4 regions of the Kosakonia calanthes genome follow, and region 3 is predicted to be linked to each of the others. Evidence: predicted binding sites of a transcription regulator. Region 3 holds the regulator's gene; each other region holds the start of a gene.
What was found. The regulator CRP, encoded in region 3, controls carbon source genes, mostly activating them, when cyclic AMP is high. The targets are predictions, from matches to a motif close to ATGTGANNNNNNTCACAT.
Positions count from the first base shown of each region.

Region 1 (7,657 bases), 1.2 Mb from region 3:
TTGTCGTACATCACCTTCTACGCGTTGATCGCCGTCGCTTTTGTCTGGGTGCTGTGGAATAAAACGCGCTTCGGCAAAAACATTTTCGCCATCGGGGGTAACCCGGAAGCGGCAAAAGTGTCTGGCGTGAACGTTGCGCTGAACCTGCTGATGATTTATGCGCTGTCCGGTGTGTTCTATGCGTTCGGCGGGATGCTGGAAGCGGGCCGTATCGGTTCAGCGACCAACAACCTCGGCTTTATGTATGAACTGGATGCCATCGCCGCGTGCGTGGTGGGCGGCGTCTCCTTCAGCGGCGGCGTGGGTACCGTTCTTGGCGTGGTGACCGGTGTTATCATCTTCACTGTGATCAACTACGGCCTGACGTATATCGGTATCAACCCGTACTGGCAGTACATCATCAAGGGCGGGATCATTATTTTCGCCGTGGCGCTGGACTCCCTGAAATACGCACGTAAGAAATAATTCAGAACGGCTAATCAAGCCCGCTTATCAAAGCGGGCTTTTTTTTGCTCTTATTTCATTGATATGCAGAAAAACGCGTAGCCAACTTCGGCGGCCACTAATAAAAAAACTTCATCTTTTCTGAGTTGTTAAATTTTCACTTCAATGCCAGGCTCATTTAATCGTTGTGATTATTAAGGAGCCAGAATGCATCGTGTATTCACACTAAACTAAGAAGACCGCACCGTTTCGCTGTACCCCAACTTGTCAAACATTCATCGGCAGCATTTGCTGGGCTGTTGTGTGCCTGCTTTTTGAGCTGAGGAGGACATAGGCAAACGCATCTCTTTGAACATTCTGTCAATTTTAAGTGAATTCTGAATGCCTTCATCAAAATGGCTATTTACGCTTGAAAGAATGAATCTGTGAAAGTTGTAACCGCAGCTCAGGGGCGCTTATGAATTTTGTGTATTTTGTTGTTGATCACCCACCGCATGAAAAAAACAGTCAGGTCAGTTTCTATTTAAGAGGTGTCGAATTACTTCGTGATGGCGAAATTATCGCCTCACTGGGTGATATCAAGATCACCTCTTTGCCCTATTACTATTTTTGTACCGTGCAGACCGGGTTTCGCAAAATAGAATTCAGAATGAAAAATAACCCGCCAGCGCGCATCATCTGTAGCGCCGGTTATTTAAAGACCGGGGATTACCTGGTGAATACCCCGGAAGGGGAGATTATTCTGCCATTTAATGCGCTGAATGGAATGTGGACGTTGGATAAAAATTCGTCAGTGTTAATTGACCATCAGGGTTTTATCGCGCGGGCGTTTACGCTTATTCGTCCGGTCAAAAGCAACAGCCGCAATGTGCCCATGAATTAGCGGCGCGCCGTCAGTTTTTCCCTTTCTTCTGTATTTCGCTCAGTTGCTCGGCGGTCACCGCCGGGTAGCCTTGCGCGTCGTCCGGCACTTCTTCTTGCATCGAAGGAATCGGCACCGGCGGCCCAAGGAAACGCGGTTCGCGTTTGAACATGTACAAATCGGCGATGGTGCCTAACCGCGCACCAAACTCACGCACCCGCACACTCCACATATCTTTTGGTGACGGCACCGCGTAACACTGCGCCTGGATGCCCAAATGCTGGGCGATAAACAGCGCGCGTTCGCAGTGGAAACGCTGCGTGATGATGATGAAATCGTTGGTATCGAACACTTTGCGGGTGCGGACAATCGAGTCCAGCGTGCGGAACCCGGCGTAATCCAGCACGATATCGGCGGGATCAACACCTGCGGCAATCAAATCTTTGCGCATGGTGACCGGCTCATTATAACTTTGCAGCGCATTGTCGCCGCTCAGTAGCAGGTAATTGACCTTGCCACTGTTATAGGCGTTTAGCGCGCCCTGAATGCGATAGCGATAATATTGGTTGATAACGCCGGTGCGGTAATATTTGGCGGTGCCGAGCACCACACCCACCTGACGCCAGGGGAGATCCTGTAAATCGTCGTAGATATAGGGGGCGGTTTTCCAGCTCATCCAGCGGTCAAGACCAAGCGCAGTCAACAGCAGCAGGCCGATCAGGACTAACAGGCTGTAGAAAAAACGCTTTAGCATGAAACGGGCTCGGTACAGGAGTGAAATTTCACTCAGGCTACTTTACCCGCACGGCAAGCGCAAGAAACGCAGGCTCAATTGCGGGCTTTTTCATCACTACGGGCCGTAACCCGTAGTGAATGCATTAGAGCTGCACGCGCTCGACGTTCTCGCAGCCCAACGCCCGCAGCGTCGCGACCGTGGCATCCCACTGCGTTAACGGCGCATCAGCACGCTCGGCCAGCGTCGCACGTTCAATATCCGCATAATCAAAACCATTCAGATTCAGCAAGTTCAGTGCGCCTTGCAGCGGTGGGAGCGTTGGGTTAAAGGCGGCGTTTTCCGCATAGCTGCCGATGAAAATCCGCCCATCGCGGCAAACAATGGCAACCCCGGAAGGGGAGTGAGTATACGGCGAGTGGCTCTTATTGGCGGCGGTAATCGCCGCTTGCGCCAGCGCATCGCCGCGAAGTGGGAAACCGTGGTCCTGCTCATCCATCAGCAGCGTTTTGATTTCCAGATCTTTCGGGCCAAAGGCATCCGGCAGGTAATCACCCAATGTATGCGGCGCGCGGCCTGGTAGGTTGATGCCGAGGCTCAGGCCGCTGTTCAGTTCGTTCATAAACTGGCGGCAGTGCCCGCAAGGCGTGTAGTTGACGGTGACCGAGGCCAGCGCTTTTTCACCGCGCAGCCAGGCGTGGCTCACCGCGCTCTGTTCCGCATGCACGGTTTGCTGCATGGTTGCGCCGAGGAATTCCATATTGGCGCCGAAGTACCAGCTACCGCTGACGCCTCGTGCAATCGCGCCGACATTAAAATGGGACAGGTCGGTGCGCGCGCAAGCGGCGGCGAGGGGCAGCAGGGCGAATGCCAGTGCGTCTGCGTCCAGTTGCGTTGCGCTTTGCAACGTTGCCACCTGCTCTGCGCTCAGCATGGCGGGGAAGTGCGTATCCGCCAGCATAGGAGCGAGTGCGGCCTGTAAATTCTCCGCAAGCCCGGGAAAAGCAGTGTGAAAACGTGAATGCATAGCAGTGCCTCATAGCAGTGTATTGGAATCGTAGTTTACGGGCCTGAATGGTCCTTATGTGTGATTCATTTCACACTCTATGTGCAACTAATGAAACTCGGATGAAAATTGCGCGACGTATCGCAACTTTTAACCCCAGATCAACAGGATCAGCGGGAATAAAAACGGGGCCAACAGCGAAGTGATGATCCCGCAAATCACCAGCGCCAGCGAACTGAACGCGCCTTCCTGATAATCCAGCTCGGCACAACGCGCCGTGCCCAGCGCATGGGATGCGGTGCCCATTGCCAGCCCACGCGCTGATTTGGTGCGAATACGCATCAGATTCAGCAAGGTATGGCCAAATACCGCGCCCAGCACACCCACGAAAATCACGCACACGGCGCTGATCGCCGGGATGCCGCCAATGCTGCCGCCAACCGCCATCGCAATTGGCGTCGTGACCGATTTCGGCAATATCGAAGCGGCAATTTGCGGCGTCGCGCCCATCATCAGCGCAATCAGCGTGCCGGTGATCATCGCCACCAGGCTGCCAATAAAACAAATGGTGATGATGGATTTCCAGCGCGCGCGAATCTGATGCAACTGTTCATAAAGTGGGAAAGCGAGCGCTACAACGGCGGGTTGCAGCAAATCGTTGAGAATTTTGCTGCCCTGAAAATAGTGGTCATACGGCGTGCCGGTCACCAGCAGGATCGGGATAATCACCACCATCGCCACCAGCAGTGGGTTTAACAGCGGTGATTTGAACCGCGCGGCAAGTTTGCGGGCGCCAAAAAAGACCGCCAGCGTTAACGGCAGCGACCACCAGATATACGTCATCATTCTTTACGACCTTTTTGTCCGGCCACTTTACGCTCGCCGTGCACCAGGTGCGTGCTCCAGCTCACCACTAAAAAGACAATCGCGGTGCTGACCGCGCAGGAAACCACGATCGGTCCGAACTGCGCGCGCAACACGTCGTAATACTGCATAACCCCCACGCCGATCGGCACAAACAACAGCACCATGTAGCGAATAAAGAAGAAGCAGCCCGGATTAACCCATTTGGCAGGCAAGATTTGCAGCGCCAGCAGCACGAACATAATCAGCATGCCAATAATGCTGCCCGGAATAGCGAAGGGCAGCAGGGAGGCGATAAAAATACCGGCGTATAAACACGCGTAGATAAGCACAAAAGCACGAAGATACTGCCAGATGATATTCAATGATTTAGTCATGGTGAAAGCCCTTGCCGAAACGCATTCATCATACAATTAAAGCGAAAAACGTGCTACTGATCACATCATGAATTCTGAGAATACCAAACATTCCATTCAGGAACGTTATGCATTTCACCTGAATCTCCGGCCCTTGTGCCGTGCATCAGAACGTGACGCTAAGCTTGCCCCACCAGGTTCTGCCGGGTTCATCAATCGGTGTGTTTGCCGAATAGCCAAAACTGCCGTTCCCGGCCAGGTTCAAATGTTCGCTGTAGGTCTTATTAAAGAGATTATCGACTCCAGCGCTGATGTTGACATGTTCATTTACGTTGTACGCGGCATTGGCCGAGAGCACCGCAAACCCCGCACTGGCGGCAAAATCTTTGCCGACAACATTGCCTTCGTTAATCGCCACGCGATGCTGGCTGCTGACAAGGCGCAGCAGGCCGCTGCTGCTCCAGTTGCCACGCGTCCATGTCAGCCCCAAATGGGCTTCAAGTGGGGGGATTTGCGCTAATGCCCGGTGTTCATCGTCATTTTTCCCCCATGAATACGCCACGCTGGCCTCGCTTTTCCAGTTTTCGGTCAACGCGTAACTGACACCCGCTTCGCCGCCCATAATGGTGGCATCAATGTTATCCACCTGGCGTGTTTTGGCGGGCGCCGAATCATAGCGAAACAGGATGTAATCATTAATCCGGCCAATATACGCGGACACCCAGCTATTCAGGCGCGCGCCGGCATAGTGCGCGCCAATATCCAATTGGGTGGTTTTCTCGGTTTTCACACTGTTGATGTCAAAGCCGCGACGCGGCGAAAAGAGTTCCCAGTAGTCGGGGAAACGTTCGGTATAACCGATTCCCGCATACATCATTACCGGAATATCCGCCAAATGATGTTCCAGACGCGTAAACCCGGCAGGTAATGTCGCTTTACGCTGTGAGGCAAAATGTGTGACTTTTACGCGATCGAAACGCGCGCCGCTAATCACGTGGCTCTGCTCAGTGGCATGCCAGGTTAACTCGCTGAACAGGCCAGCATCATCGAAACGGGCATCTTTGACCCAACGGTGATGATGAAGGCGACGATGTGTGTTGCGTTGTGCATCCGTTCCGCTGCGCAGTTCAACAGCCGACCATAACCAGGTTCCCATCACTCTTGCGCCAGTAGTGCGGCGGTCAACGCGCTTCGCCATTGGTTTCATGGGCGGCGAACGTAACGAGAAGTTATCCATAATGTGGTCGGCATAGTTGCTGTAAATGTTGGCTTCAAATTTATCGAATACGTCGCCAATGTGGGATTTCTCCACCTGCGCACCGACACTTTCGCGCTTAAATTGCGACCCGTCCATGCCACGCCCGGCGTAGCGGGCTTCCCCGTCGCCTTTGCCCGCCGTTAACTCGAACAGCGTCTCTTTATCCGGTGTCCAACCGAGCGCCATATCGCCATTCCATTTTTGCCATTTCGATGGCACGCGCTCACCGTTACCGGCTTTGTAATCGCCCGCGCGGGAAGTGTTGCCGGTCAGGCGCAAATACCCCGTTTCGCTGCCGAGGCTGAGATCGGCAGTTTTATCCAGGCGTTGGTTAGAAGCCGCAAGCATGCTGGCAATTCCTTGAACGCCGGGCTTATTGAAACGCGGTGGCTCGCGATCAAAACGTACCGTCCCGGCGGAGTTACCCGGCCCCCAAAGCACCGTTTCTGGCCCTTTGATAAGGGTAAGAAGGTCAAAATTTTCAGGCGCGAGATACGACGTGGGGGAATCCATTCTGCCGCCGCAGGCACCGAGTATTTCGCCGTTATTGGTCAAAATACGCAAACGGGAACCGAACATGCCGCGAAAAAGCGGATCGCCATTGGTGCCGCCATTACGGATTTGCGAAAAACCGGGGAGGGTTTGCAGGTATTGCGCGCCATCGCTGGCGGAAAGGGGCTGGTGGGACCTTTTGGGTGAGGTGACGACTTCAAGGGGAGATGAAACCGGTGTTGTGACGATCATTACGGAATCATGCGGCAATGCGCTACGCGCGGCGGGAATCATCAGGATAAAGGCAGATAAAAACAGATGTTTTTTCATAAGCTTCCTTACTGTTTTATGCATAACGCCGTTCACCTGTCAGCGGTGAGCGTCGCGTTATGCGGGATTCGTCCGTGTAAATCCGTTTGGCGGAGTGTAACCGAATAAAATTCGTCCTGTTACAAATTCGTGAATTGCTGGCGGCAGAGTGTGAAGCGGATCTTTTGCCGGAGGGTGATAAAGGCGCTTTCCACGCCCGGAGAGAGTCGCTACTATGTCGCCTCATTTTTCCGGGGTGATTTATGCGTGTATTACTGGCTCCAATGGAAGGCGTACTCGATTCGCTGGTGCGTGAGCTGCTGACCGAGGTTAACGATTACGATCTGTGCATCACCGAGTTTTTGCGCGTGGTCGATCAACTGCTGCCGGTCAAATCCTTCCATAAAATTTGCCCCGAGTTACAGCGGCAAAGCCGCACCCCCTCTGGCACGCTGGTGCGCATTCAACTGCTTGGTCAATACCCGCAGTGGCTGGCGGAAAACGCGGCGCGCGCCGTCGAGCTGGGTTCGTGGGGCGTAGATCTCAATTGCGGTTGCCCGTCGAAGTTGGTTAACGGTAGCGGCGGCGGCGCGACACTGCTCAAAGATCCGGAACTGATTTATCGCGGCGCGAAAGCGATGCGTGAAGCGGTGCCGTCGCATCTTCCGGTGACGGTAAAAGTGCGTCTCGGCTGGGACAGTTCGGCGCGGCAGTTTGAGATTGCCGATGCCGTGCAACAGGCGGGCGCCAGCGAGCTTGCGGTGCACGGGCGCACAAAAGAAGAGGGTTACAAAGCCGAGTGCATTAACTGGCAGGCCATCGGTGAAATCCGCCAGCGTTTATCGATCCCGGTTATCGCGAATGGTGAAATTTGGGACTGGCAAAGCGCGCAGCAGTGCATGACTGCCACCGGTTGCGATGCAGTGATGATTGGCCGGGGCGCGCTGAATGTGCCAAACCTCAGCCGCGTGGTGAAATACAACGAGCCGCGCATGCCGTGGCCGGATGTGGTCGCGCTGCTGGCAAAATACACCCGCCTGGAGAAACAGGGCGATACCGGGCTTTATCATGTCGCGCGCATTAAACAATGGCTGGGGTATTTACGCAAAGAATATAATGAAGCCAGCGATCTGTTTGCTGAAATACGGACTTATAAAACATCTGCGGAAATTTCCGTGGCCATCGAGCGCGTTAAAATATAATCAACGGAAATAATCGGGGAATATACTTAAAATAATCGTAGCGTTAGCTGAGTCACATTTTTAACACTTGGTAAAATTGCGCGTAGATTATTTTTGATTGAGATGGTATTTATCTTCTCACGACATGTCAG
Region 1 is NZ_CP151800.1:1,669,681-1,677,337, forward strand. Features, by position in the region: gene mglC (galactose/methyl galactoside ABC transporter permease MglC) at 1-465, shown strand, start outside; gene AAEY27_RS07795 (hypothetical protein) at 902-1,327, shown strand; gene sanA (outer membrane permeability protein SanA) at 1,338-2,060, opposite strand; gene cdd (cytidine deaminase) at 2,185-3,066, opposite strand; gene AAEY27_RS07810 (CidB/LrgB family autolysis modulator) at 3,196-3,891, opposite strand; gene AAEY27_RS07815 (CidA/LrgA family protein) at 3,888-4,286, opposite strand; gene AAEY27_RS07820 (TonB-dependent copper receptor) at 4,432-6,309, opposite strand; gene dusC (tRNA dihydrouridine(16) synthase DusC) at 6,588-7,526, shown strand.
Region 1: the regulator CRP is predicted to act here: its motif matches at 3,125-3,142, upstream of cdd (cytidine deaminase).

Region 2 (7,657 bases), 720 kb from region 3:
TCAGAACTTGTAGCCACGGTGCAGAGCAACGATACCGGCGGTCAAATTGTAATAATCGACGTTTTCGAAACCCGCGTCCTGCATCATCGCTTTCAGGGTGTCCTGATCGGGATGCATACGGATGGATTCAGCAAGATAGCGATAGCTTTCAGCGTCATTTGCCACCATCTGGCCGATACGCGGCAGGATGTGGAAAGAGTAAGCGTCGTAGACTTTGCTCAGCGGCTCGATAATCGGTTTGGAAAACTCCAGCACCAGCAAGCGACCGCCCGGTTTCAGCACGCGAAACATGGAGCGCAGCGCTTTCTCTTTTTCGGTCACATTACGCAAACCAAAAGAGATGGTGATGCAGTCGAAGGTGTTATCCGGGAAAGGCAGTGCTTCGGCATTCGCCTGAACATATTCAACGTTGCCAATTACACCGATGTTGCGCAGCTTTTCGCGCCCCATTTTCAGCATTGATTCGTTGATATCGGCCAGTACAACCTGGCCGGTTTCGCCTACCAGGCGGGAGAATTTAGCGGTGAGGTCACCGGTACCGCCAGCCAGATCAAGAACTTTTTGCCCGCGACGGACGCCGCTGCAATCAATAGTAAAGCGCTTCCACAAACGGTGAATGCCCATCGACATCAAGTCGTTCATGACGTCATATTTTGATGCGACCGAATGGAAAACATGCGCCACCATATCGGCTTTATTTTCCTTGGCGACGGTCTGAAAACCAAAGTGTGTCGTCTCTTTTGAATCTTCCGCCATCTTAGTGCCTGCTATTTAAGAATTTGTTTATGAAGTGTATCAGATTGGACGCATTTGCCCTACGATTCAACCACCCGACGACGCCTTCGGCGCGGGTTCATCACCCGGCGCGGCGGTGTCTAATGCGTTGTCTTCATTACGATCGTTTAACCCATCTTCCCCCGCTCGCAGACGAGACTCTTCGTCCTGCGCCTGCGCTTCGGCGGCCAATTCCGGATTAATCTCGCGTTTGATCTCCACGCCAAGCCCGCGGAACGCCTCGGCCTGAACGAGCAGGTTGCCACGCCCGGAACTGAGTTTTTTCATCGCCTGCCGATAGTTGTCCTGCGCGCGATCCAGACTTTGCCCGATGGCGCTCATATCGTCGACAAACAGGCGCATTTTGTCATACAGACGGCTCGCTCGCTCCGCAATTTGCTGGGCGTTGCGGCTCTGATGCTCATAACGCCACAAATTGGCAATGGTGCGCAGCGCCACCAAAAGCGTCGTCGGGCTGACCAGCATTATGTTGTTTTTTAGCGCTTCGGTGATCAGTTCTGGCTGTCTGTCGAGCGCAATCAGAAACGCCGGTTCCACCGGGATAAACATCAGCACGTAATCCAGGCTGCGCAGACCGGGCAATTGCTGGTAATCCTTTCGCCCCAGCAGGCGAATATGGTTACGCACCGACGCAATATGCTCCTGCAATGCGCCTTCACGGGTGAATTCATCTTCGGCGTTGAAGTAACGCTCGTAAGCCACCAGCGTCATTTTGGCATCGATCACCACGTCTTTGCCCTGCGGAAGACGCACGATAACGTCCGGCTGCATGCGGGCGCGGCTGTCATTCTCCAGGCTGACCTGAGTTTCATATTCGTAGCCTTCGCGCAGGCCGGAGGCTTCAAGTACGCGGGTCAACACCACTTCGCCCCAGTTGCCCTGGGTTTTGTTGTCGCCTTTTAATGCGCGGGTCAGATTGATGGCTTCTTGCGCCATCTGGGCGTTGAGTTGCTGCAAGTTGCGAATCTCATGCGCCAGCGTGTGGCGTTCGCGCGCCTCCTGACCAAAGCTCTCCTGCACCTGGCGTCGAAAGCCGTCAAGCTGCTCACGCAGCGGCGTCAGCAGGCCATTCAGGCTTTGGCGATTCTGCTCATCGACCCGACGGTTACTCTGCTCAAAAATACGGTTGGCCAGGTTCTCGAATTGTTCGCTCAAACGCTGTTCGCTGCTGTGCATCTGGCGCAGTTTTTCTTCGGCATGCAGCTGGGTGGATTCCAGCCGGGTAGTGACTTCGCGGAGATCCGCCTCCAGCGAACTGTTGATATGTTGCAGGCTGCGCAGCTCGTTATTGAGCAATTCGCACTCTTCGCGCCAGTGTTCGTTCTGGCTGATTTGCTGGCGAGCGGCGCTTAATTCACTAAAGACATCGCGCTGCTCAGCAAGCAATTCCGCCTGTTGCTGCGCCCCGCGCCAGCTTGCTGCCAGCCAGCCGACCAGTAGCCCTGCCAGCGCAACCGCTGCCAACACAATGATTGAAGTATCCACCACGCCCCCTGTTCATAATGCACATCAGCCGGAATTGTGCTGTATAAACGTCCAGTTTGGAAGGGTTTTTCCTGCGAGGAAGTACGCAAATAAAAAAGGCCGAACAGGTCGGCCTTCTAAATTTGGAAGCAAGATTACAAAAGGCGACGCGCGGCTTCGACGACAATTTTCACCGCATGGCTTTCGGTTTGCTTCATGGTTTCGGCGTTCGGGATCTCCTGCTGGGTGCGATTCACAATCACCCCGGCGACCATTCCGGCGCGCAGGCCCTGGCTGGAGCACATGGTCAGCAGCGTTGCTGATTCCATTTCATAATTCATTACGCCCATGGATTGCCACTCTTCCATTGAACCTCTGTAACGGTTCACAACACGGCCGGAGAAGGTGTCGTAACGCTCCTGGCCCGGATAGAAGGTGTCAGAAGACGCGGTAACGCCGATGTGTTTGGTGGCACCAATCGCATCTGCCGCCGCGACCAGCGCGGTTGTGCACGCGAAGTCAGCCACCGCCGGGTATTCCATCGGCGCAAAGTGCAGGCTGGCACCATCGAGGCGCACGGAAGCGGTCGTAATCAGCACGTCGCCCACATTGATATGCGGCTGAATCGCGCCGGTGGTTCCCACGCGCAGGAAAGTGCGGATACCAAGCTGCGCCAGCTCTTCGACTGCGATAGAGGTAGAAGGCCCGCCGATGCCGGTGGAGCAAACGATAACCGGTTTGCCATCAAGCTCTGCGCGCCAGCTGGTGAATTCACGATGCGATGCCAGTTTGACCGGCTTATCCATCAGCGCGGCGATCTTTTCCACACGCTCAGGATCGCCAGGGACGATGGCCAGCGTAGCCCCTTGTAAATCGGTTTTGGTGAGGCCGAGATGAAAAACATCAGACTTGGACATAACAGACTCCTCTGTGGTTGGTTTTTATCAGGAGAGGTAAAAAGGCACTTTACAGAAGCCATGGGCTTGATTTCGTGACTGGTGTCACCATGAATGAAAATGGTTGCACTTCATTTCCATAAAATAGTGAAACACATCACATTAACATGTTGTATCCGACAACTCAGCAGCAAAGATAGACGACGCAACGGTGTTTTGCGCACGCGACAACCTTCCCGACTATAGTTATTGGAGCGCTAATAAAGGGTAGGGAGAATGCCATGACAACCAACAAACAGCCGGGCTTTGCACCTGCGGCTTCACCACTTGCTACAACGATTGTAAACACGCCGGAAGACGCCTTAATCGCCGGCGAAACCTCCATTCCAACTCAGGGCGACAACATGCCCGCTTTCCATGCCCGCCCGAAAGACGCGGACGGCCCGTTACCGATCGTGATTGTGGTACAGGAAATTTTCGGCGTGCATGAACACATTCGCGATCTGTGCCGTCGCCTGGCGCTGGAAGGCTATCTTGCCATCGCGCCGGAGCTCTATTTCCGCCAGGGCGATCCGAATGATTTCACCGATGTCCAGACGCTGCTTAGCGCGCTGGTCAGTAAAGTGCCAGATGCCCAAGTGCTGGCCGACCTCGATCACGTCGCCAATTGGGCGGCGCGCAATGGCGGCAATGCGCATCAACTGATGGTCACCGGTTTTTGCTGGGGCGGTCGCATCGCCTGGCTGTACGCCGCGCACAATCCACAACTGAAAGCCGCTGTGGCCTGGTACGGCAAACTGACGGGTGAAAAAACGCTGAACTCGCCAAACAATCCGATAGATATCGCCACCAATTTGAACGCGCCCGTGCTCGGCTTATATGGCGGGCAGGATACCGGCATTCCTCTTGAGAGCGTGGAAACCATGCGCCAGGCACTGCGGGCGGCGAATGCCAACGCGGAGATTATTGTCTATCCCGACGCGGGACATGCTTTTAACGCGGATTACCGTCCGAGCTATCATGCAGAATCCGCCAAAGATGGCTGGCAGCGCATGCTGGCCTGGTTTTCGCAGTACGGTAAGAAATAGTGTTTTTGCGCCGCCGGTTTCGCAACAGGCGGCGCGATAGAGCAACTTATTTCTGACGCAGGTTCTGCGCGGCTTTCACCATGTTCGCCAGCGCGCTACGCGTTTCCGGCCAGCCGCGGGTTTTCAGGCCGCAGTCCGGGTTCACCCACAAGCGCTCCGCCGGGATACGCTGCGCCGCTTTCTGCAACAGCGCTTCGATCCATTCCACGCTCGGCACATTCGGCGAGTGAATGTCATACACGCCCGGTCCGATTTCGTTCGGGTATTCGAACTCTTCGAACGACTCCAGCAGTTCCATATCGGAACGCGAGGTTTCAATGGTGATCACGTCGGCATCCAGCGCGGCGATGGAATCCATGATGTCGTTGAACTCGCAATAGCACATGTGCGTGTGGATTTGCGTGTCGTCTTTCGCCACGGCGGCGTTGATTCGAAAAGCTTCCACGCCCCATGCCAGGTAAGCATCCCAATCGCTACGGCGCAGTGGCAAACCTTCGCGCAGGGCCGGTTCATCAATCTGGATAATGCCGATACCTGCGGCTTCCAGATCCGCCACTTCATCACGCAATGCCAGCGCAATTTGTTTGGCGATGGTTTCGCGGCTGACATCTTCACGCGGGAACGACCAGCAAAGAATGGTCACCGGGCCAGTCAGCATGCCTTTCACCGGTTTGTCGGTCAGGGACTGCGCATACTTCGCCCACTCGACGGTGATCGCTTCCGGGCGGCTGACGTCGCCGATCACTACCGGCGGTTTCACGCAGCGGGAACCGTAGCTCTGTACCCAGCCATTTTGCGTAAAGACGAAACCGTCGAGGTTCTCACCGAAGTATTCCACCATGTCGTTACGCTCGGCTTCGCCGTGCACCAGCACATCCAGCCCCAGGCGCTCCTGCTCGGCAATCGCTTGTTTAATATGTTCCGCGATGCCGGTGCGGTAGTTCGTGGCGTCCAGATTGCCTTTTTTGAAGTCCAGGCGCAGGCCGCGGATTTCAGTGGTTTGTGGGAATGAACCGATGGTCGTTGTCGGCCAGGCTGGCAGGTTAAAGCGGGCGCGTTGCGCCTGAGCACGCTCGCCGTACGGGCTGTGGCGTTGGCTGTCTTGCGCCGTGATCGCCGCCAGGCGTGTTGCCACGGCGGTGTTATGCACACGGGTAGAGTGGCGACGAGCCTGAATCGGCGCACTCCATTGCGCCAGTTTTTCGGTGTTGCCGCTGTTCAGCGCATCGCGCAGCAGCGCCAGTTCCTGGCATTTTTGCAGGGCGAAGGCGAACCAGCTTTTTACCTCTTCATCAAGACGCGTTTCGACGCTCAGATCGATCGGGCTGTGCAGCAGAGAGCAAGAGGAAGCGACCCATAGCGGGCGTTTCCCGACAATCTGTTGCACTTGCGCGTATTTCTCAGTCAGGTCGGCACGCCAGACGTTTCGGCCATTAACCAGGCCAGCGGAGAGTAACCAGTCAGCAGGCAAGCGCTGGTGCAGCTCAGCAACGTTGTCTTTGCCGTGCACCAGATCGACATGCAGGCCCTGCACTGGCAGCGCGGTGATCACATCCAGGTTCGGCGTAACGCCTTCAAAATAGGTGGTCAGCAGCAGTTTTACCTGACCGTTCAGCGCGTCATACGCCGGTTTAAAAACATCCAACCACGCTTGCGGTAACTCCAGCACCAGCGCGGGTTCATCGATTTGTACCCACTCGATATCGCGTTTTGCCAGTTCGGCCAGAACCTGTTGGTACACCGGCAGAATGTCGTTCAGCAGGCTTAAGCGGTCGAATTGCTCGCCTTTCACTTTACCCAGCCACAGGTAGGTTACCGGCCCCAGCAGCACGGGTTTGACTTTGTGGCCCAATGCCAGCGCTTCGTCCACCTCTTCCAGTAACTGGGTCCAGGTCAGTTTGAACTGCTGGCCTTTGCTGAACTCCGGCACCATGTAGTGGTAGTTGGTGTTGAACCATTTGGTCATTTCCGCCGCGGCAGCGGGTTCACCGGTCGGTGCGCGACCACGACCAATGCGGAACAGGGTATCGATATCCACAGAGCCGTCTTTGTTCTGATGACGAGCCGGCACATTGCCGAGCAGCAGGCTGGTGGTCAGAACATGGTCGTACCAGGCAAAGTCGCCGACCGGTAGCAGATCGATGCCGGCCTGTTTTTGTTGATCCCAGTGGCGAGCGCGCAATTCGCAGCCCACCGCCAGCAGTTCTTCACGGCTGGTGTTGCCAGCCCAGTAACTTTCTTGCGCTTTTTTCAACTCGCGACGCAGGCCAACGCGAGGGAAACCGAGGGTGTGATTAATAATTGTCATGATCCTTCCTCTTTTATATGGCTGATTCTGAAGGCAAAACTCTAAATAGTTCGGCTGGCAGGAAGGCGGCAACGCAGCGCATTCCCAGGAGCTTACTGAAGTAAGTGACTGGGATAAGCGAGGCAGCCAACGCATCTGCCAGTCGAAATATGACGAGTTTTGGACGTCCAGATGTTTACACATCCATAATGTGAAGGTACTGTGTATACCTCAAGCGCAAAATGTTCATGCCGGAGTGAAGGACTTTCATGATCGAGATTAAACATCTGAAAACGCTACAGGCGTTACGAAATAGCGGATCGCTCGCGGCAGCAGCAGCTACGTTGCATCAGACGCAATCTGCGCTTTCCCATCAGTTCAGCGATCTGGAACAACGCCTCGGTTTCCGGCTATTTGTGCGTAAGAGTCAGCCGCTGCGCTTTACGCCGCAGGGTGAAATTTTGCTGCAATTGGCGAATCAGGTGCTGCCGCAAATCAGCCGCGCCCTGCAATCTTGCAACGAACCGCAACAGACCACTTTACGTATCGCCATTGAATGCCATAGCTGTATTCAGTGGCTGACGCCCGCACTTGAAAATTTCCGCCAGAGCTGGCCGCAGGTGGAGATGGATTTCAAATCTGGCGTGACTTTCGACCCGCAACCCGCACTGCAACAAGGCGAGTTGGATCTGGTGTTGACCTCCGACATTCTGCCGCGCAGCGGCCTGCACTATTCCCCGATGTTTGATTTCGAAGTGCGGCTGGTTTTGGCGCCGGATCATCCGCTGGCGGCGAAAGCGCGCATTACGCCGGATGATATCGCCAGCGAAACGCTGCTGATCTACCCGGTACAGCGCAGCCGGCTGGATGTCTGGCGCCACTTCCTGCAACCGGCTGGCGTTAGCCCGTCGCTGAAAAGCGTCGATAACACCCTACTGTTAATTCAGATGGTTGCGGCCCGCATGGGGATTGCGGCGCTGCCGCACTGGGTGGTGGAGAGTTTTGAGCGCCAGGGTTTGATCGTGACCAAAACCCTGGGCGAAGGATTGTGGAGCCGGCTGTATGCCGCCGTGCGCGACGGCGAACAGCGGCAGCCGGTGACAGAAGCGTTTATTCGCTCAGCGCGG
Region 2 is NZ_CP151800.1:4,520,559-4,528,215, forward strand. Features, by position in the region: gene ubiE (bifunctional demethylmenaquinone methyltransferase/2-methoxy-6-polyprenyl-1,4-benzoquinol methylase UbiE) at 1-756, opposite strand; gene rmuC (DNA recombination protein RmuC) at 823-2,280, opposite strand; gene udp (uridine phosphorylase) at 2,415-3,176, opposite strand; gene AAEY27_RS21145 (dienelactone hydrolase family protein) at 3,437-4,243, shown strand; gene metE (5-methyltetrahydropteroyltriglutamate--homocysteine S-methyltransferase) at 4,290-6,551, opposite strand; gene metR (HTH-type transcriptional regulator MetR) at 6,800-7,657, shown strand, end outside; gene AAEY27_RS21160 (carboxylate/amino acid/amine transporter) at 7,641-7,657, opposite strand, start outside.
Region 2: the regulator CRP is predicted to act here: its motif matches at 3,301-3,318, upstream of udp (uridine phosphorylase).

Region 3 (7,657 bases):
AAAAAGATATCGATGAAGGCATGCATCGCTTTGCGCAAGCGGTAGCAAAAGTGGTTAACGCGTAAGGCGTCGACGAAGCCAATTACCGTGATGCGGGCGCTGACGCCATGCCACTGACGAAATGGTGTGCATGGTGTTCAGATGCCCGATAATCCGCTGTAAATGCTGCTCCAGCGTGCTCATTGGCCCGTGCGTTAACGTCTCCGGTGCTTCCAGAATATTCACATCCCCCGATTCACCCGGCCCGTCATACTCCAGCCGTTGCTGACACCGTTGCAGGGCAATTTCGCATGACTGCAAATAGCGCTGTGCCAGTTCAGGCGTCAGCATGGTGTGCTCGCGCGCCAGCGTGGTCATCGCATTAATATGCTCAACGATAAACTGGCTGTGGGTGACCCACAGTTTCATATCGTTCAGGTAACGCGTGTTAAAACCCGGTTCCTGCATCGCCTGATTCAGCGAGTTAAACAACGCGTTATGCGCCTGGTTAACGCGCATACGCTGCCAGGCCAGCGGCGTGGCTTCTGGGTTATCACTGAGGATCAAGCGAATAGCGTCCTGATCGGTTTCCAGCGCGTCGTGCGCGTTCTGGCGCAGCAAGCCGCTTTGCCACTGCGGCCACAGCCAGACCATCCCGCCGAAGGCAATCAGGCAGCCAATCAGCGTATCAACAAGCCGGGCGATAATGAACTCATCGCCATTTAGCGTCAGGATCTGCAACGTATAAACGGCTGTAATGGTAAAACCGACCATCGCCCAGCCGTAGCTTTTGCGAATAATCAAATAGCTGACCAGCGTGATAAGCAGCATTGCGGCCAGCGTGAAACCGAGTGGCACGTGGAAGTGCAGGGTTGCCCCGGCGATCATCAGTCCCGCAAACGTGCCCGCTGCCCGGTGGACAATGCGCACCCGCGTCGCGCCATAACCGTTTTGCGTCACAAACATCACCGTCATCATGATCCAATACGGCTTCGGCAAGTTCAGGGCGCTGCCCATTAGGCTTGCGATACTGAGCATTACGCTGATGCGCGCGGCATTGCGCAGGGCGGCAGATTTTAGCGACAGATAACTTCTCAGCGCCGGGAAAAGCGGTAAACGGCGCTGCTTCTCGGCCATCAGATCGCGAATATAGAGCGGGCGCTGCGTACGCAGTACGCGGGCGATACGGCTGAAATGCCAGGCGCAAAACTGCCCGACCGGGTTGTCCGGGTGCTGACGGGCGATTTTTTCCAGCGCGCCGATTTGTTTCTCCATGGTGAAACGCGTCGGGTAGCGGTGATAAAGAATGTCATCCGCCAGCACGCGCAGGCGAGCGGCGACGGTTTGCGCATTCCAGCGAATAACCTGCTCGGCGTGGGTTTGCTCGACCAGTTTTTGCACTTCAGCAGGCTGATGCAAACTGACGGAGATATGCTCCTGCAAATCCAGCGCAACCTGAAAGACGCGCAGCAGGCGTTTGTAATCATTGTTTTTATTGGCCGCCAGCATGTGCAACTGCTGGTAGCACTGGCTTATTAAATCTACCGCTTTTTGCTGGCGGGCCAGCAGCGGCGGCAAGGCTTTTTCTGGGTCTGCGTGCTGGGTCAGCAGGCTATATTTTGCCTCGCAATAATCGGCCAGTTGCCGGTAGAGCAAACTGAGCGATTCGCGCAACGGCTGCTCGCGCCACATCCAAAACCAGAACCAGTTAAACAGCCCGTACCAGAGCGTACCCAGCGCGTAAATCAGTAGCGGCTCCCACACCGGCATATTCCCGGCGAGGCTCAACGTAAAGATAGAGGCAATCAGCGAGGCCGGTAATAAACGCCCATGCAGCGCGCTGATTTCCCCCGTTACGCCGAGCAGCAACGTCAGCACGGTCAGGATCAACGGCAAGGGAAAATCGTCGGCAAGCAGTAGTTGAACGGCCAGGCTACAGCCCGCAAACAGCGAGCCGCCAATAATCAGGCGTTTGAAAAAACGTTTGTGGGGTGTATCAAGACCGGCAATGTTGCAGCAGGCGGGAACGAGGGAGAACAGCAGACCTTGTTGTAAATGGCCGACCAGCAAACCAATCGCCACAGGCAAACACAACACCAGCGTTTGTCGCAGTGCGTAGTTGATCTCGGGGTGATAAATCAGCCTGCGCCACATGGGGAAAGAAAAACGGCGCACCGGATAAGCGATGCGCCGTTTTGCAGATTAACGTGTTCCGTAGACGACGATGGTTTTGCCGTGGGCGGAGATCAGGTTTTGATCTTCAAGCATTTTCAGAATGCGACCGACTGTTTCACGGGAGCAACCGACGATCTGACCAATTTCCTGACGCGTAATTTTAATTTGCATGCCGTCAGGGTGGGTCATTGCGTCCGGCTGTTTCGCCAGATTCAACAGCGTTTGCGCAATGCGGCCTGTAACGTCCAGGAACGCCAGGTTGCCGACTTTCTCCGAAGTCACCTGCAGGCGACGCGCCATTTGCGCGGAGAGACGCATCAGAATATCCGGGTTAACCTGGATCAACTGACGGAATTTTTTGTAGGAAATTTCGGCTACTTCACAGGCGGTCTTGGCGCGTACCCAGGCACTGCGCTCCTGACCTTCTTCGAACAGGCCCAGTTCACCGATAAAATCGCCCTGGTTGAGGTAAGAGAGGATCATCTCTTTACCTTCTTCATCCTTGATGAGCACTGCCACTGAGCCTTTGACGATGTAATACAACGTTTCCGCTTTTTCACCTTGGTGAATAAGCGTGCTCTTCGACGGGTACTTATGAATATGGCAATGAGACAAGAACCATTCGAGAGTCGGGTCTGTTTGCGGTTTGCCAAGCACCATGCGCGGTTATCCTCTGTTATAAGCTGGCTCCAGAAGCCGGGCGTAAGGGAACCCTGTTTCTGGGGTTGCAATCAAAGCTTCCCAAATCCCGGGAAGTGGACCGTCAGCGTCATCTGCGGCCTCTAATGTATGATGTCCTTTGCGTACATGCGTAACGTCAATGTATCTCTGTAGCATCCAGACTGTTTTAGCATAGCTTTTAACGCCTGTCTCCTGGTGTCTCGCTTCAGCATGACGCAGGTCGCCTTCCGTTGCGGCTTTTCTTATGTGCGCGTAATCTGTAAAGAAAATTGCAACTCCGGAGTGATGAAAATGCAGGCACGTGTGAAATGGGTTGAAGGGTTAACGTTCCTTGGTGAGTCCGCTTCTGGTCACCAAATTCTGATGGACGGCAACTCTGGCGACAAAGCGCCAAGCCCAATGGAAATGGTTCTGATGGCCGCAGGCGGGTGCAGCGCAATCGACGTGGTGTCGATCCTGCAAAAAGGGCGTCATAACGTCACCGACTGCGAAGTGAAACTGACCTCAGAGCGCCGTGAAGAAGCGCCGCGCCTGTTTACCCATATTAATCTGCACTTCGTCGTCACCGGTAACGCATTGAAAGATGCCGCCGTTTCTCGCGCGGTTGATCTGTCGGCAGAGAAATATTGCTCTGTGGCGCTGATGCTGGAAAAAGCGGTGAATATCACCCACTCCTACGAAGTGATCGAAGCCTGATTACGCAGCCCGGCGGCGCAGTCCGGGCTATATAATCTTTTTCCCTTCCATCAGCCGTTGTACCAGCGGCGTCATGATCAGTTCCATCGCCAACCCCATTTTGCCGCCTGGCACCACCAGCGTATCCATATGCGAGATGAATGAACCTTGCAACATTGCGAGCAACCACGGGTAGTCGATCCCTTCTAAATTGCGGAAGTGAATAACAACAAAGCTTTCATCCAGTGAAGGAATGCCTTTCGCGGCAAACGGGTTGGAGGTATCAACCGTCGGCACGCGCTGAAAGTTGATATGGGTGCGCGAAAACTGCGGCGTAATAAAGTTGATGTAGTCTTCCATCGACCGCACCACGGAATCCATCACCGCTTCACGGGAGTGTCCGCGCTCGCTGGTGTCGCGAATGAGTTTCTGGATCCACTCAAGGTTAACGATCGGCACCACGCCGACCAGCAAATCGACATAGCGCGCAACGTCATGCTGCGGTGTCACCACGCCGCCGTGCAGCCCTTCATAAAACAGCACATCGGTCGGTTCCGGCAACGGTTGCCAGGGCGTAAAAGTGCCCGGCACCTGGTTCCAGGGGACGGCTTCATCGTAAGTGTGCAGGTATTTGCGCGCCTGGCCCTGGCCGGTTTGGCCGTAGTCGCTAAAGGTTTGTTCTAACAGGCCAAAGTCATTGGCTTCCGGGCCAAAGTAGCTAATATGCCGGCCAAGATCGCGGGCCTTGCGGATAGCCATATCCATTTCCGGGCGGGTGTAGCGATGGAAGCTGTCGCCTTCCACTTCCGCCGCGTGCATGTTGAGTTGGGCGAAAATTTTACGAAAGGCGAGGCTGGTGGTGGTGGTTCCCGCGCCGCTGGAGCCTGTAACGGCGATAACCGGATGTTTGGCGGACATAGCTACTCCCTGAATCAACGATTATTTTCAGTATCAAAGCCGCCCGCACCCTGTCATTCGTGGAACTGCCCGCGCGGCATAATGTTCACCGTTTCGTGCAGTTCCGACCACACCAGCACGGCTTCGCCGTGTTGCAGTTGCCGTTTAACGTCGGCGACCTTTTGTTCAAGCGAACGCTCATGTTCACCATAATCGGTGCCTTCGCGCAAGACAAAGCTCTCAATCAGGTTGTCCAGCGTCTGCGCGTCAAGTTCTTGCCACGGAATAATCATGATGCTCCCAAATAGGCGGATAACCAGTCCGGGATGCGCTTCTCCAGCCACATTTCCGGGTGACGGAGTGTTCCGCCGACAAAACCAACGTGACCACCGTGTTCTGTCAGTTGATATTCAATATTCGTGGGTAAATGGCTGGCATCCGGGATCACGTTATGATCCATAAACGGATCGTCTTTGGCGTGGATAATCAGCGTCGGTTTGCGGATAAGCGGCAGCTGCGGCATGGCGCTACAGCGGCGATAGTAATCCAGCGCGTCGGCAAAACCGTGGATTTTCGCCGTGATCATGTCATCAAACTCCCGAATTCGCCGCACCTTTCGCAGCGCCGGCAGCGTGGTTGGCAAAGAACCGGGGTAGGCCCTTAATTTGCGCGCGGCATTGGCTTTCAACAAGTTCAGCAAATAGCGCTGATAAACGCGCGAAAAGCCCTTTTCCATATGATAACTACAGGCTTCCAGCATCAGCGGCGCCGAGACAATCACTGCCGCATCGACAGGCAAACTGTCATCCGCTTTCGCCAGCAAGCAGCCGAGCATATTGCCGCCCAGCGAGTAACCCACGGCGGCGGTCGGTACCGGGCCGAACTCTTCGCGCAACCAGTGCAAAAACCAGGTGCCATCCTCAGTTTCACCGGAGTGATAAATCCGACTCAGGCGGTTTGGTATGCCGCTGCACCCGCGAAAATGCATCACCACGCCCAGCCAGCCGCGCTGTTTTGCCGCATGGATCAGGCCATGTGCGTAAGGGCTGTGCAGGCTGCCTTCCAGACCATGAAACACCACAAGGCGCGGTTTATGGCGGGCTTGATACGGCTCTTCGCTCCACGCGAGATCAACAAAATCCCCGTCTGGCAGTTCAAGGCGCTGCCACCAGGGTTCGAATTGCAAACGGCGGCGAATCAATCGCGGCAGCATGGTTTGTAGATGCGGATTGCTCGCACCCCGCATCGGCTGGAAATAGTGTGAAACGCCTTGATCTTCAAGGAGATTCGCAGGGGTAATTTCTGCCATTTCGTCTTCTAATCTCTGTAAACCGGCGAACATTATACGTGCGAATAATTGAGCCGTTTAATAATTTGCGGCTCCTGTATAGGTTAAAAGCGCCCCATAAAGCTTTTCTTACCTGCCTAAACTGATCTGCATCACAAATTGTCACTTTGATTATTACTCTCAGGCTAATGATTTAGCCAGCACCTTAATTGATGCATTTCTCACCGGAGCGCAGACTACGTTCAGTGTTAAGCAAGTCAAAATGATGAGCTGAATCAGGAGGTTAATAATGTTATCTGGGCAAAAGCCAGCACAGGTATGGAACACGCGGCGTAGCGAGAAACAGCGTCGCCTGGCGTCCATTCCCGTGCAAGGCAAGGTACTGCCGACCGGCGATCTTGTCGCCATGCTGGAAAAACTGATCGCTCCGGGCGACCGCGTTGTACTGGAAGGGAACAACCAAAAACAGGCTGATTTCCTCTCGCGCATGCTGGCCGAAGTGAACCCGCAGAAAGTGCACGACCTGCACATGATCATGCCAAGCGTCGGGCGTAGCGAACATCTTGATATTTTTGAGAAAGGTATCGCCCGCAAACTCGATTTCTCCTTCTCCGGCACGCAAAGCCTGCGCATTTCGCAACTGCTGGAAGATGGGCAACTGGAAATCGGCGCAATCCACACTTACATCGAACTTTACGCCCGCCTGTACGTTGACCTGTGCCCGAATGTGGCGCTGATTGCTGGTTACAAAGCAGACCGCAAAGGCAACCTGTACACCGGACCAAGTACTGAAGACACGCCCGCGCTGGTGGAAGCCGCCGCGTTTCGCGACGGGATCGTCATTGCGCAGGTCAACGAACTGGTTGACGACGAATGCGATCTGCCGCGCGTGGATATCCCCGGTTCGTGGATCGACTATGTGGTGGTTGCTGACAAACCGTTCTTCATCGAGCCGCTGTTCACCCGTGACCCGCGCCTGATCAAGCAAGAACACATCCTGATGGCGATGATGGCGATTAAAGGCATCTACGCGGAACATCAGGTGCAGTCGCTCAACCACGGTATTGGTTTTAACACTGCCGCTATCGAACTGCTGCTGCCAACCTACGGCGAACAGCTCGGCCTGAAAGGCAAAATCTGCAAACACTGGACGCTGAACCCGCATCCAACGCTGATCCCGGCAATTGAAAGCGGCTGGGTCGAAAGCGTGCACTGTTTCGGCGGTGAACTGGGGATGGAAGAGTACATCCGCGCCCGCCCTGACGTGTTCTTTACCGGTGCCGATGGTTCGATGCGCTCCAACCGCGCGTTCTGCCAGTTAGCCGGTCAATACGCCGTGGATATGTTTATCGGTTCGACCTTGCAGATTGATGGCGATGCCAACTCCTCAACCGTTACCCGTGGACGCCTGGCCGGTTTCGGCGGCGCGCCAAATATGGGCCATGACCCGCACGGTCGTCGCCACGCAACACCGGCCTGGCTGAACATGATCACCGAACCTAACCCAATGGAACGCGGAAAAAAACTGGTTGTGCAGATGGTCGAAACCTTCCAGGCCGGCGCCAAACCGACTTTCGTGGAAAGCCTCGACGCGGTGGAAGTGGCGAAAACCTCCGGCATGCCGCTGGCGCCGGTCATGATCTACGGCGATGACGTCACACACGTGCTGACCGAAGAGGGGATTGCTTACCTCTATCGCGCTGAAAGCATGGAAGAGCGCCGTGCGATGGTCGCTGCGGTTGCCGGTATCACCGATATCGGTCTGGGCGTTGACGCCAAACGCGTCGCGCAACTGCGCCAAAGCGGCAAAGTGGTCTACCCGGAAGATATGGGCATTCGCCGCACTGATGCCACGCGCTCACTGTTAGCAGCCAGCAGCGTCGCTGACCTGGTGGAATGGTCCGGCGGTCTTTACAACCCACCTGCGAAATTCCGGAGCTGGTAATGAAACTTCTGCCACGG
Region 3 is NZ_CP151800.1:456,392-464,048, forward strand. Features, by position in the region: gene argD (bifunctional acetylornithine/succinyldiaminopimelate transaminase) at 1-65, shown strand, start outside; gene AAEY27_RS01920 (YccS/YhfK family putative transporter) at 55-2,133, opposite strand; gene crp (cAMP-activated global transcriptional regulator CRP) at 2,182-2,814, opposite strand; gene AAEY27_RS01930 (OsmC family protein) at 3,127-3,531, shown strand; gene AAEY27_RS01935 (phosphoribulokinase) at 3,559-4,428, opposite strand; gene AAEY27_RS01940 (YheU family protein) at 4,482-4,700, opposite strand; gene AAEY27_RS01945 (hydrolase) at 4,697-5,716, opposite strand; gene mdcA (malonate decarboxylase subunit alpha) at 5,985-7,640, shown strand; gene AAEY27_RS01955 (triphosphoribosyl-dephospho-CoA synthase) at 7,640-7,657, shown strand, end outside.

Region 4 (7,657 bases), 640 kb from region 3:
ATCGCATTCGCGCATCGCACTTTCGCTGATGTCACGGCCAATACCTTTTTGATTCAGCTCCTGGCGGATACGAGCTGGGCCATAGCCTTTGCGCGCGCGGCTGGCGATAAACTGGCGGACAAAACGTGCATCGTCGAGAAAGTTATGCTCCAGGCACCATTCCACTACCTGATCGATCTCTTCCGGCGTGACGTCAATCTCCTCCAGGCCGTTTTTACTCATGACCGGCGCGGTCAGCTTACGACGAAACTCTTTTTCGCTGTGGTCGCGCATCGCCAGGATACGCATTGCTCGATCGCGTAAGCGGGCAACCGCAGAACGGCGAGAAGTGTTATCGGACATGGCAAATCCTGTGGCCATAGAAAAACAAAAAGGGCTGCATCAGCAGCCCTTGATTACGGTTTACGTTATCAGAAATCTTCGTTGGTTTCTTCAACGTCCGCGCCATTGCCATCAACCGTAAATTCCGCTGCGGAATTCTGGTTGCTGAGCAGGATTTCGCGCAGTTTTTTCTCGATTTCTTTCGCTGCCGCCGGGTTCTCTTTCAGCCAGGACGTGGCATTCGCTTTACCCTGGCCGATTTTGTCGCCGTTGTAGCTATACCAGGCACCAGCTTTTTCGATCAGCTTCTCTTTCACGCCAAGATCGACCAGCTCGCCGTGGAAGTTGATGCCTTCACCGTAGAGAATCTGGAATTCAGCCTGTTTGAACGGCGCCGCGATTTTGTTTTTCACCACTTTCACGCGGGTTTCGCTGCCGACCACGTTATCACCCTCTTTCACCGCGCCGATACGGCGGATATCCAGACGTACCGAAGCGTAGAATTTCAGCGCGTTACCACCGGTGGTGGTTTCCGGGTTACCGAACATCACACCGATTTTCATACGGATCTGGTTGATGAAGATAAGCAGCGTGTTGGACTGTTTCAGGTTACCGGCCAATTTACGCATCGCCTGGCTCATCATACGCGCCGCGAGGCCCATGTGAGAGTCGCCGATTTCGCCTTCGATTTCTGCTTTCGGCGTCAGTGCCGCAACGGAGTCGACAACCAGCACGTCAACCGCGCCGGAACGCGCCAGCGCATCACAGATTTCCAGCGCCTGCTCACCGGTGTCCGGCTGGGAACACAGCAGGTTGTCGATATCAACACCCAACTTACGCGCATAAACAGGGTCCAGCGCATGTTCCGCATCGATAAACGCACAGGTTTTACCTTCGCGCTGCGCAGCAGCAATGACTTGCAGAGTCAGCGTGGTTTTACCGGAAGATTCAGGTCCGTAGATTTCGACGATACGGCCCATTGGCAGACCGCCCGCGCCCAGCGCGATGTCCAGAGAGAGTGAGCCGGTAGAAATGGTTTCCACATCCATGGAGCGGTCTTCACCCAGACGCATGATGGAGCCTTTACCGAATTGCTTTTCGATCTGACCCAGTGCAGCTGCAAGCGCCTTTTGTTTGTTTTCGTCGATAGCCATGATTACTCCTGTCATGCAGAGTGAAGCGCATTACGCCCCGTGGTGAATAACTGTTCTGTTGCCGCGATTATACTGTATGGTCATACAGTATCAAGTATTTTGTAGAAAATGTTGCCACAGGGTTTGTAGCGCATAAGCCGTTGCCTGTCTGCGCACCGCTTCGCGGTCGCCCTGGAAGCATTCACGCCGTGTGATCCCTTCCCCACTGGCGCTGGCAATGCCGAACCAGACGGTGCCAACCGGTTTGCTTTCACTGCCACCATCCGGCCCGGCGATGCCGCTGATCGAAATGGCATAGTCGGCGCGCGCCGCTTTCAATGCGCCAATCGCCATTTCCACGACCACCGGTTCGCTCACTGCGCCATGCGCGTCGAGCGTTGCCGTCTGGACACCAATCATCTGCGCTTTTGCTTCATTACTGTAGGTAACAAACCCGCGTTCGAACCAGGCGGAACTGCCCGCAATATCGGTGATCACTTTGGCAACCCAGCCGCCTGTGCAGGATTCAGCTGTCGTCAGCGTCGCACCCCGCGCTTTCAGCGCCAGCCCGATGCGTTCACTTAGTTGCATTAATTCACTGTCCGTCATGATGGCTCCCCCGCGTCCAAAAACCGTGGCGGAAAAGATACCACTTTCCGGGCAAATAGGGGGATGGGATAACGGATTTACGAGGAGGCTTCAGAAAAATTCGATTTTCGCCGGATGGCGTCATGCACATCCGGCAATAAATAGCGAAATTACTTCATGCTGTTAACAATGGTATCCACATTATGACGAAACGCTTTCTGGTAAGTATCCGCCACGCCGCCTTTCGCGCTCAGTGCTTCCGGGTAAAGCTCACCGCCCGGCTGTGCGCCGGTGGCGCTGGCAATCTGTTTGACCAGTCGTGGGTCCAGCTGGTTTTCTATAAACCACACTTTCACGCCGTCAGCTTTAATTTGCTTAATCAGCTCAGCCACCTGCGCCGCGCTGGCTTCGCTCTCTGAAGAGAGCCCTTGCGGAGCCATAAATTCGACGCCATACGCACGGGCGAAATAGCCAAACGCATCGTGGCTGGTCAGCACTTTACGTTTTGCCTGAGGAACCGCGCTAAAGCGCTCTTTTGCCCAGCTATCAAGCTGTTTTAGCTGCGCAATATAACGCTGGCCAGACGCATTCAGCGCCGCGTCGTCCGCCGGATCGGCTTTCACCAGCGCAGTGAGAATGTTTTGCGCATATAACGCACCGTTGGCAGCGCTGTTCCAGGCGTGCGGGTCGGTCACCGTCGCACCGTCTTCTTCCAGCGTATGCGTTGCCACACCGTTGGAAGCCACCACTATCTGGCCTTTAAAACCGGACGCTTTCACCAGCCTGTCCAGCCAACCTTCCAGCCCCAGGCCATTAACCACCACCACATCGGCTTTGTTAAGCAACGCGCTGTCTTTCGCCGACGGCTCGAAAGTATGCGGGTCGCCATCCGGCCCCACCAGCGTGGTGACCTTGACATGATCGCCGCCGACCTGAGTTGCGATATCCCCCACAATCGAAAAACTGGCGACCACATTAATTGTTTTTGCCATCGCGCCGTGCGCCACCAAACCCAGCGCGAGCGCCAGAATCACCCCTGTACGTTTCATCATTTCCCCTTGCTAATTGAAAAGTGCGCGCAGGCTGTGTGCCAGTCCGCTACGCGTGCCGAAAAAAATGGAAAAAAAGAAGATCAGGCTGGCGGTCAGCACAATCGCCGGACCGGCAGGCAAACCCGCCATCCACGACAGGCTCAGCCCCAGCCAGGCGCACAGCGCGCCAATACCAGCCGCTAACAGCAATAAACCCGGTAATGTTCGCGCCCAGCAGCGCGCTGCCACGGCAGGCAGCATCATTACACCCACCGCCATCAATGTGCCGAGCACCTGGAACCCGGCCACCAGGTTGAGCACCAGCAGTGCCAGAAACAGCCCGTGCAGCAAGCCAGGCAAGCGCGGGGCATTAACCTGTAAAAACGCGCTGTCGAAGGCTTCGCTAACTAACCCGCGATAGCACAACGCCAGCACAATCAGCGTCAAACTGGCGACACCGGCAACAAACAGCGCAGCTTCGCGATCCACGGCCAGAATCGAGCCAAACAAAAGATGCAGCAGGTCAACACTGGAGCCACGCAACGACACCAGCGTGACGCCGAGCGCCAGCGAACCAAGATAGAAACCGGCAAAGCTGGCGTCTTCTTTGAGCGGTGTGCGACGGCTTACCCATCCCGCCACCAGCGCGACGCTTATCCCGGCAATAAACCCGCCGATGCTCATCGCCAGCAGCGACATGCCGCTCAGCAGGTAACCCACCGCCACGCCGGGCAGAATGGCGTGTGACAAAGCATCGCCCATCAGGCTCATGCGCCGCAGCAGCAAAAAGACGCCTAATGCCGTGGTGCTGATAGAGAGCGCGAGGCACACCACCAGCGCACGCCGCATAAAACCAAATTCGATAAACGGCTGGAAAAAGAGATGCCAGATCATGCGTGACACTTCTCCCTTACCTGTTGCTCCGTCGCGCCCCAATGCGCCACATTTTCGCCAAGGCGCAGGGTTTGTGGGAAATAGCGCGTTACCCGTTCGCTGTCGTGGAGCACCGCCAGCAGGGTTTGCCCCGCGCGGTGCATATCGACAATTTGCTCCATCAAGATTTGCGACGTGATTTCGTCAATGCCGGTAAAAGGTTCGTCGAGCATGACCAGTGGCGCGTTTTGCACCCAGACACGGGCGAACAACATGCGCTGAAATTGCCCGCCAGAAAGAGTGTCGATCGTCTCACGCGCCATAGCCGTCAACCCGACGCGCTCCAGCCCTTGCGCCACGCGTTTGCGGGCGTCGCGATTCAGGCCGCGAAACAATGAAACGCGCGGCCAGCAGCCCATGCTCACCACTTCTTGTACCGTCACCGGGAATTGCGATTCCAGCGCATGGCGTTGCGCCAGCCAACCGATTGTGGGTCGCGCCGGTTGCCAGTGCAGCACGCCGCTGACCGGCAGTAAAAATCCTGCCAGCGTTTTTAACAGTGTCGATTTTCCGCAGCCGTTCGCGCCGACAATCGCCGTCATGCTGCCGCGTTCCAGCGTGCCGCACAGCGCAGGCGTGATTGCCAGTCGGCCATAGCCCGCCACTAAATGGTCAAGTTCAATCATGGCAGCGCGACCGCCCAGCCAGTCAGTAGCCAAAGCACCAGCAATAGCCCCACAGCCAATAACAGGCGGGTGATGCCAGAAAGGGAAAACAGTGTTAGCGGAATCATTCACTCACTCCATATGTTATAACGTAACAATAAATGGTAGTGATAATGATGTAAACGGGAATACGTAACGGGAGTACGTCGAAATGTTTCAGTCCCCTCCCGCAGGAGGGGAAAGCATTATTGAATGTTGATGCGCGCCAGCGAAACCGCCTGGCCAAGCTGCCAGACCGCCATTGCGTAGTGCGTGCTGTGGTTGTAACGGGTGATGGTGTAGAAGTTCGGCAAGCCATACCAGTATTCATAACCGGTGCCGACATCAAGGCGCAGCAAGCTCGCCTGCTGATGATCGCCCAGCGGCTGCTGCGGTGTTAAGCCCGCGGCCGCCAGCTGTCCAACGCTGTAGTTGGTTTTAAAACCGTTTTCCAGGCCCGGTGCCTGGCCGTTAGCTGGCACAGCAACCAGGTCGCCTTTCACCCAGCCATGCTGTTTGAAGTAATTCGCCACGCTGCCAATCGCATCAACCGGGTCCCACAGATTGATGTGCCCGTCGCCGTTGAAATCTACCGCATATTGCTTATAGGACGACGGCATAAATTGACCGTACCCCATCGCACCGGCGAAAGAACCTTTCAGTTCGAGCGGATCGTCACTCTCATCACGCGCCATCAGCAAGAAGGTTTCCAGCTCGCTGGCGAAATAGTCCGCACGGCGCGGGTAAGCAAAGGCCAGCGTCGCCAGCCCATCGAGAATGCGGGTTTTACCCATCACGCGGCCCCAACGGGTTTCCACACCGATAATGCCGACAATAATTTCTGGCGGTACGCCGTACACCATCCAGGCACGGTCAAGGGCATCCTGATATTGGTTCCAGAACGCCACACCGTTTTGCACGTTATCTGGCGTGATGAACTGTTTGCGATAACGCAGCCAGGCGCCGTTTGGCCCAGTCGGCCCCGTGGTTGTCGGTGCCTGTCTATCCATCAGGCGCAGCACGTAATCCAGACGTTTGGCCTGCGAGAGAATTTCATGCAGTTGCTGACGATCAAAGCCGTGCTTGCTCACCATCGCGTCAATAAACCGCTCCGCCGCCGGGTTATTGGCGAAGTCGCCACCGCTCATCACCACATTGTGCTGTGGCTCCAGGAGAAAACCGCCGGACGGCGCGGGCGACACGGTCTGCGGGGCTTCAGCAAGCGGGGGTTTACTGCTACAGGAACAGAGCACAACAAACGCAGGCAGCAACGCTGCGTAACAACGCTTCAACATGGGACATCCATTTAAACGAATTCAGCCAGGAGCAAGTATGGTAAAGCATCTGGCTATCGACAAGGAAGCGCTGCAACACCTGCGTACTCACTCGCACTTCACTTTTCTTCGTTTCATTTATCGCTCATTTGAATTCGTACGCCCTCGCAAAATCTTTCAAAGTGATCATTTTATCTTTCATAATGAGATCCAAATAACACATTTAGACCTTTCATAATGATTATGATAGCGCACGGTTAAACAACAAAACGACACCCCTACAGGAGAGAACAATGGAAACCATTACGCATGGTGCCGAGTGGTTCATCGGGCTGTTTCAGAAAGGCGGCGAAGTCTTTACCGGCATGGTGACCGGTATTCTGCCGCTGCTGATAAGCCTGCTGGTCATCATGAATGCGCTGATTAATTTTATTGGCCAACACCGGATCGAAAAATTTGCCCAGCGCTGTGCGGGCAACCCGATTGCCCGTTATTTGCTGCTGCCATGCATCGGCACTTTTGTATTTTGTAACCCGATGACGCTGAGCCTCGGGCGCTTTATGCCAGAGAAGTACAAACCCAGTTACTACGCAGCGGCGTCATACAGTTGCCACTCCATGAACGGCCTGTTTCCGCACATTAATCCCGGCGAGCTGTTCGTCTACCTCGGCATTGCCAATGGCCTGACGACGCTTGGTCTACCCCTCGGCCCGCTGGCGGTGAGCTATCTGCTGGTCGGTCTGGTGACCAACTTCTTCCGCGGCTGGATAACCGACCTGACCACCGCGATCTTCGAGAAGAAAATGGGGATTCAACTTGCACAGAGTGTTCAACTCGCCGGAGCAACATCATGAGCCGTATCGTTATTGAAAAAGGCACCGGCGGCTGGGGCGGCCCGCTGGAACTCGACGCCAGCGTTGAGAAAAAAATCGTCTATATCACCGCCGGAACCCGCCCGACCATTGTCGACAAACTGGCGCAACTGACCGGCTGGCAGGCGGTGGACGGCTTCAAAGAGGGCGAGCCGCCAGAAGCGGAGATCGGTGTGGCAATTATTGACTGTGGCGGCACGCTGCGCTGCGGCATCTACCCGAAACGCCGCATTCCCACGGTGAACATTCACGCGACGGGTAAATCCGGGCCGCTGGCGCAGTACATCGTCGAAGATATCTATGTCTCGGGTGTTAAAGAGGAAAATATCTACCGCCAGGGCGAAGCTGCCCAGGCGGAACAGCCGCAGCAGCGAGATTACGACACCAGTAAAAAAATTACCGAACAGAGCGACGGGCTGCTGGCGAAAGTCGGCATGGGGATGGGCTCGGCGGTGGCAGTGCTGTTCCAGGCCGGGCGTGACACTATCGACACGGTATTGAAAACCATCCTGCCTTTTATGGCCTTCGTCTCGGCGCTGATCGGCATCATCATGGCCTCCGGTCTTGGCGATTGGATCGCCCACGGTCTTGCGCCGCTTGCCAGCCATCCGCTTGGGCTGGTGACGCTGGCACTGATCTGCTCTTTCCCCCTTCTGTCGCCGTTTCTCGGCCCTGGCGCGGTTATCGCGCAGGTGATTGGCGTGCTGATTGGCGTACAAATCGGCCAGGGGCATATTCCCCCGCACCTGGCCCTGCCCGCGCTGTTTGCTATTAACGCTCAGGCGGCCTGCGACTTTATTCCTGTTGGCCTGTCGCTGGCGGAAGCCCGCCAGGAGACAGTGCGCGTCGGCGTGCCTTCGG
Region 4 is NZ_CP151800.1:1,094,270-1,101,926, reverse strand. Features, by position in the region: gene recX (recombination regulator RecX) at 1-342, opposite strand, end outside; gene recA (recombinase RecA) at 411-1,475, opposite strand; gene pncC (nicotinamide-nucleotide amidase) at 1,566-2,063, opposite strand; gene AAEY27_RS05165 (metal ABC transporter substrate-binding protein) at 2,213-3,091, opposite strand; gene AAEY27_RS05160 (metal ABC transporter permease) at 3,104-3,967, opposite strand; gene AAEY27_RS05155 (metal ABC transporter ATP-binding protein) at 3,964-4,632, opposite strand; gene mltB (lytic murein transglycosylase B) at 4,857-5,945, opposite strand; gene srlA (PTS glucitol/sorbitol transporter subunit IIC) at 6,218-6,778, shown strand; gene srlE (PTS glucitol/sorbitol transporter subunit IIB) at 6,775-7,657, shown strand, end outside.
Region 4: the regulator CRP is predicted to act here: its motif matches at 6,128-6,145, upstream of srlA (PTS glucitol/sorbitol transporter subunit IIC).